3 regions of the Bradyrhizobium sp. 87 genome follow, and region 1 is predicted to be linked to each of the others. Evidence: predicted binding sites of a transcription regulator. Region 1 holds the regulator's gene; each other region holds the start of a gene.

Region 1 (2,199 bases):
ACCGAGCTCGACGCGCTGCAGAAGCGCATCGAGGAGCGTGCGGTGCTCACCATCGCCCGCCGCCAGCCGATGGCGGTCGATCTGCGCGAGATCGTCGGCGCCATGCGCGTCGCGACCGATCTCGAGCGCATCGGCGACCTCGCCAAGAACATGGGCAAGCGCGTCGCGGCGCTGGAGACGGACTTCCATCCGCTCAAGCTGTTCCGCGGCCTCGAGCACATGACCGACCTCGTGCAGCAGCAGGTCAAGTCGGTGCTGGACGCCTATGCCGCGCATGATTTGCCGGCGGCGATGGCGGTGTGGAAGGGCGACGAGGAAGTCGACGCCATCTGCACCTCGCTGTTCCGCGAACTCCTCACCTACATGATGGAGGATCCGCGCAATATCTCGTTCTGCATCCATCTGATGTTCTGCGCCAAGAACATCGAGCGGATCGGCGACCACGCCACCAATATCGCCGAGACCGTGTTCTACATGATCGAGGGCCAGGCGATCACCGACAAGCGGCCGAAGGGCGACATGACGACCTTTGCCAACACGGTACCGAACACCTGAAGACTTAAGGAGCGACGACCCGATGGGCGCACGCATTATGGTGGTTGAGGACGAGGAAGCCCTGACCGAGCTTCTCCGCTACAACCTCGAAGGCGACGGCTATGACGTCGAGACGGTGATGCGCGGCGACGACGCCGACACCCGCCTCAAGGAGCACATCCCCGATCTGATCGTGCTCGACTGGATGCTGCCGGGCCTGTCAGGCATCGAATTGTGCCGGCGGCTTCGCACCCGTCCCGAGACCAAGCAGCTCCCGATCATCATGCTCACCGCGCGCGGCGAGGAGAGCGAGCGGGTGCGGGGTCTTGCGACCGGCGCCGACGATTACATCGTCAAGCCGTTCTCGGTGCCGGAGCTGCTGGCGCGCGTGAAAGGCCTGCTGCGGCGCGCGAGCCCGGAGCGCCTCGCCACCGTCCTTGCTTTTGGCGACATCGAGCTCGACCGTGACAAGCGCCGCGTGGCGCGCTCGGGCCGGCCGATCGATCTCGGTCCGACCGAATATCGCCTGCTGGAGTTCTTCCTGGAGCATCCGGGACGGGTGTTCTCGCGCGAGCAGCTGCTCGACAGCGTCTGGGGCCGCGACATCTATATCGACGAGCGCACCGTCGACGTGCATATCGGCCGCCTGCGCAAGCTGCTCAATCTCGGCCGCGAGCAGGACCCGATCCGCACCGTCCGCGGCGCCGGCTACGCGCTGGATGATCGCTTCGCGAAGGCGGAGCAGGTGTAGGGTTGCAGGCTTGTTTGTTGGCGAGCTGTCCCTGCATTCTCAGCCGTCGTCCCGGACAAGCGAGCGAAGCGAGCGCTGATCCGGGACCCATAACCACCGAACGTGGTTTGGCGAAGACTCGGAGTGACCCCTTCCGCACGATTATTGCGTGCTCGGAGTATGGGTCCCGGCCCCCCGTGCGCAATTGCGCACTAGGCCGGGACGACACTGAAATTGTTGAACTGTCTTCGCGTGACGACTAACGGGGACCCGGCTTTACCGGTGCGCGGCGCCGATCCGACGCGGGCTGGTACGCAACGCGCGAGTGCTGGGCGCAATAGGGCAGTCCGGACAGCGCCCTTCCACCGCAGAAGAAGAAGTCCGGGCTCGAGGGATCGCCGACCGGCCAGTGGCAGGTCGCCTCGTTCAATTCCAGCAGCGACAGCCGCTGGCTCATCGGCACCACGTTGTCGTAGGTGACCGGATCCGGCTCAGCCTCGACCTCGAAGGCCTGCGCCAGCGCGGTGTTGCCGCGCGAGATCGGGCGGCTCACCCGCATCATGTGCTGCGCGGGGCGCGCCTTGCGCGGCCGCGGCGCTGCCGATGATGGGCTCTTGGCGCGGCCCGAAAGGCCGAGCCTGTGCACTTTGCCGATCACGGCATTGCGGGTCACATTGCCGAGCTCCGCCGCGATCTGGCTGGCCGAAAGTCCGGCCTCCCAGAGCTTTTTCAGCTGCTCGACGCGATCATCGGACCAGGTCAAAACCGTCATTGCACCCTTTCCCTCGCTGCGCGCCAGCCATCCTGGGGCCTCGCAGCGAATGCCTAAGCCTTCAAAAACCCGTGCCGCCAGAATCCCTTAAGGCTCGCCGGGCGCGTCTTGAACGCCCGAACGTTTACGCCGGTACATAAGGACTTAAAGATCAGAACCACTG
Region 2 (2,199 bases), on a different contig from region 1:
CGTTCGCGGCGCTGGTGCTGGCCGCCCTCGCCTTCGGCTTCAAACCCGGTCCTTATGATATAATCCTGATGGGCCTCGTCACGGTCTTCACGCTCTCCTCCGTGTCGCTCTATCTTGTCGAATGGTTGCGGCACATGAGCACGATCGAGGCCAAGTGAGTTGGGAGCGGCCCCGTAAAAGGCCAACTCCCGCTCGATTAGGTCGCATCTCGTCAAACGAAGCCGGCACGCCGGCACGGAGCAAAGCAAGCGTGCCAAGCCGCGTTCATCCCCGACAGTTGGCGTTTTCGCTTCCGCATGCGGAGAGCCTGAGCCGGGACAATTTCCTCGAAGGCCCCGTCAACGCCGCCGGTCTTGCCCTCATCGACGCCTGGCCGGAATGGCCGAACCGAATCATGTGGCTGGCCGGCCCGGAAGGAAGCGGCAAGAGCCATCTCGCCGCGATCTGGGCCGAGGCTTCAGGCGCCCGCTCGACCACGGCCAATGGGCTGACCGCCGAGGCCGTCCCGGCTGCGCTCGCCACCGGCGCGCTGGTGGTCGAGGATCCCAAAGCCAGGGAATTCGACGAGCGCGCCCTGTTCCATCTGATGAATCTGGCCCGCGAGGACGGCGCCTACGTCCTCTTCACCGGACGCGAGGTGCCCGCGTCTCTCGAGATCGAGCTCGCCGACCTGCGCTCGCGGCTCCGCGCCGTCCCCGTTGTCTCGCTGCTGCCGCCCGACGACCAGCTCTTCCGCGGCCTGATCGTCAAGTTCTGCGCCGACCGCCAGCTCGCGGTGGACGAGAGCGTGGTCAGCTACCTCGCCACTCGCCTGGAGCGGTCCTCGGCCGCCGCCCGACGGGCTGTGGACCTGCTGGACAGCGAGGCCTTGCGCCTCGGCCGCCCCGTCACCCGGGCCCTGGCGGCCGAGCTGCTCCGGGATGTCTGACCAAGGCGGGTTGACGCGGCCGGGCGGCGGAACATCAATGTCATCGAAACGTCATCGCTCTAACACATGCTCCCGCGGGTTTTGCGCGTAAGTCGCAAATTGGGGCGAACTGGATGGACCGACTTCTGATGGATTCTGCGCAAGCTGTTGAAGTTAAAGAAAAAGCCCCGGAAGCCGAAGGCCCGCCGGCGATCGCATCGAGCCCCGAGCGGTTCATCAATCGCGAGCTTTCCTGGCTGCACTTCAACCGCCGCGTCCTGGAGGAATCGGTCAATCCCAGCCACCCCATGCTGGAGAGGGTGCGATTCCTGTCGATTTCAGCGAATAACCTCGACGAGTTCTTCATGGTCCGCGTCGCCGGCATCAAGGCCCAGGTGCGCGAGGGTATTGCTGAGCGCAGCCCCGACGGTCTGACCCCGTCCGAGCAGCTCGCGCTCATCAACCGGACCGTCTCGCAGCTTGCCTCCGACCAGCAGGCAATCTGGCGCGACCTGCGCGGCACGCTCGCCGACGAGGGTATCGTGCTGGTCGAGGGCAAGGAGGTCACCAAGGCGGAACGAACCTGGGTCGAGGACTACTTCCTCAGCAACGTGTTCCCGCTGCTGACGCCGCTCGCGATCGACCCGGCCCACCCCTTCCCGTTCATTCCGAGCCTCGGCTTCACCATCGCGCTCCAGCTCACGCGCGCCGCCGACGGCAAGCAGATGAACGCGCTGATCCGCATGCCCGGCAAGATCGACCGCTTCATCCGTCTGCCGGCTGACGGCAAGGTCGTCCGGCTGATCTCGCTGGAGCAGGCCACCGCGCTGTTCATCAACCGCCTGTTCCCCGGCTACAATCTTCACGGCCAGGGCGCCTTCCGCGTCCTCCGCGACTCCGAACTCGAAATCGAGGAAGAGGCCGAGGATCTCGTCCGCCTGTTCGAGACCGCGCTGAAGCGCCGCCGCCGCGGTTCGGTGATCCGACTCGAGATCGACGCCAAGATGCCGGAGCAGCTGCGCAGTTTCGTGCAGCACGCGCTGTCGACCGCCGACGACGAGGTGTTCCTGGTCGATGGCGTGCTCGCCATGAACGAGCTCTCGCAGCTCACCCGCCTTGACCGGCCCGATCTCGAATTCACCCCTTACGTGCCGCGCCATCCCGAGCGCGTGCGCGAGCAAGGCGGCGACATCTTCGCTGCGATCCGGCAGAAGGACCTCGTCGTCCATCACCCCTACGAATCCTTCGACGTCGTGGTGCAGTTTCTCCAGCAGGCGACGCGCGACCCCGAC
Region 3 (2,199 bases), on a different contig from region 1:
TTCGGAAAACCACTTCGCACTTGTCCGGATCACGCTCAGCGTTTGCTGGCCTGCCGCAGCGAACGCTCGCGCTCCATCGCTGCCACCTGCTTGGGCAGGTTGGCCTGCGCGCAGGCCTCCGCCAGCCGTCGGCGCTCCTGCCAGGGCTCCACCACATTCATCCAGAGCTCGCGTGCGCCCATGATGGAGATGGCAAGACCGAACGGGATCACGAAATAGAGGATGCGGAAGACGAGGAGCGTGGCCAGAAGCTGCTCGCGGCCGAATTCGGGCAGCGCCACCAGCATGGCGGCGTCGAACACGCCGAGCGAGCCGGGAGCATGGCTGGCGAAGCCGAGCAATGTCGCCAAAATGAACACCACGGAGAGCGACAGGAAATCGATCTGCGGAGTGGCCGGCACCAGAAGGTACATCGCCAGCGCGCAGAATCCGAGATCGACGACGCCGATCAGGATCTGCACCAACGTCAGCGGCGCTGACGGCAGCACCACCTTCCAGCCTTTCTGGCCGAGCTCGCGGCGCTTCTCGCCCATGCACAGCCAGACCAGATAGGCGCCGATCGAGGCGAGGCCGCCGATCGCAATCAGCCGGTTGATCGACGACGGCAGCTGATCCATGTAGGAGGCGGCATCCGGATGGATGGCCATGCCGATCGAGAGCACGAAGATGTTACCGAGCCAGAAGGTCAGGCCCGACAGGAAGCAGATTTTTGCGACGTCGATCGCATTCAGCCCGTAATCCGAATAGATCCGGAAGCGGATCGCGCCGCCGGTGAAGACGGTGGCGCCGATATTGTGGCCGATCGAATAGGACGTGAAGCTGGAGAGCGCTGCTATGCGATAAGGCACGTGCCTCTTGCCGATCGTTCGCAGTGCAAAAAAGTCGTAGAAGGTCAGCGTACAGAACGCGAAGCATACGCAGATCGCCGCCAGCCCGATATTGCCGCGGGGGATTTCGGTCAACGCGGTCAGGATGACCCCGGTGTCGATGCCCTTGAGCGTCCGCACCAGCGTGGTGATCGCGAACGCGATGATGAAGACGCTCGCCGCAACGCCGAGTCGCCGCCAGCCGATCCATCTCTTGAAGCCGCGCTTCAGCGCGGTCAGCAGTCCGTGCATTCATCCTCCCGGCGGGGGGCAAGACCGACCAGGCCAGACATTGGCCGGTCGGATGCGATCAGTGCCCGATGTGGGCTTGGATCGCTAGGCATGATGTAGCTCATTTAAGGCAAAAACAGTGACTTGTGCAGCCCTTGACAAGGATTGGTTCTGCCTTGGACCAGCTACTTTGTCATACGCGGTTCACATCGGACGCGCGTTAAGCATATGAGTCGTGGCACCGGTCGCGTCCGTCCGTGACATAGTCTCAGACCCTGCATGGCCGGCATTGTTCCAGCGCAAGGGATGCGGGCTTTTTTGGAACGACGATGCCGTGCGCTGGTTAGTGCCCCATCAGCAATCGAACATGGCGGAATAACCGGCTTCTCCTGCGAGCCGGTGCCTCCGTGTTCCCACAACCCGAGAGGATCGGACCGATGGGATTGTTCACAAAAGACATCAAGACCATGAACGACCTGTTCGTGCATCAGCTCCAGGACATCTATTACGCCGAGCAGCAGCTCACCAAGGCTCTGCCTAAAATGGCGGATAAGGCGACCGATCCGCAGCTGAAGCAGGGCTTTTTGACGCACCTCGAAGAAACCAGGGAGCACGTCAAGCGCCTCGAGGAAGTGTTCAAGATGCACGGTGCGCAGGTGAAGGCGGTCGATTGCCCCGCGATCGACGGCATCATCGAGGAAGCCGACGAGACCGCCGGCGAAGTCGCCGACAAGGCGGTGCTCGACGCCGCGCTGATCAACGCGGCACAGGCGGCGGAGCATTACGAGATCGTCCGCTACGGCAGCCTGATCGCCTGGGCCAAGCAACTCGGCCGCAACGACTGCGCCAGCGTGCTCGCCAAGACGTTGGAAGAAGAGAAGGCGACCGACAAGAAGCTGACCACGATCGCCGAGAGCAAGGTGAATCTGCGCGCTGCGAGCTGAGGGCCAGGCGTAGCCAGGATCGAGCGTCGCGCGGTCATCCGCGCGACGCTCGAACATGACGCATCCGTCCCGCATCCATCATTCGACCCTTGTCGTAACATGACGAGGGGCAGGAAGCGTATCGTTCGCATGGGGCTGCAACCGAGGTGGCAGCATGC

What was found. Region 1 encodes PhoB, which activates phosphate uptake and scavenging genes when phosphate is short. Its sites were predicted from a motif close to TGTCATNNANCTGTCAT; they were not measured.
Region 2: the regulator PhoB is predicted to act here: its motif matches at 967-983, upstream of IVB50_RS23985 (RNA degradosome polyphosphate kinase).
Region 3: the regulator PhoB is predicted to act here: its motif matches at 1,289-1,305, upstream of IVB50_RS21385 (YbhN family protein).

The regions. Positions count from the first base shown of each region.
Region 1 is NZ_JADPIQ010000048.1:725,563-727,761, forward strand. It holds gene phoU (phosphate signaling complex protein PhoU) at 1-555, shown strand, start outside; gene phoB (phosphate regulon transcriptional regulator PhoB) at 578-1,285, shown strand; gene IVB50_RS12940 (GcrA family cell cycle regulator) at 1,524-2,036, opposite strand.
Region 2 is NZ_JADPIQ010000090.1:270,306-272,504, forward strand. It holds gene IVB50_RS23975 (CDP-alcohol phosphatidyltransferase family protein) at 1-158, shown strand, start outside; gene IVB50_RS23980 (DnaA/Hda family protein) at 251-928, shown strand; gene IVB50_RS23985 (RNA degradosome polyphosphate kinase) at 1,057-2,199, shown strand, end outside.
Region 3 is NZ_JADPIQ010000086.1:121,110-123,308, forward strand. It holds gene IVB50_RS21385 (YbhN family protein) at 36-1,118, opposite strand; gene IVB50_RS21390 (ferritin-like domain-containing protein) at 1,535-2,041, shown strand; gene IVB50_RS21395 (MFS transporter) at 2,196-2,199, shown strand, end outside.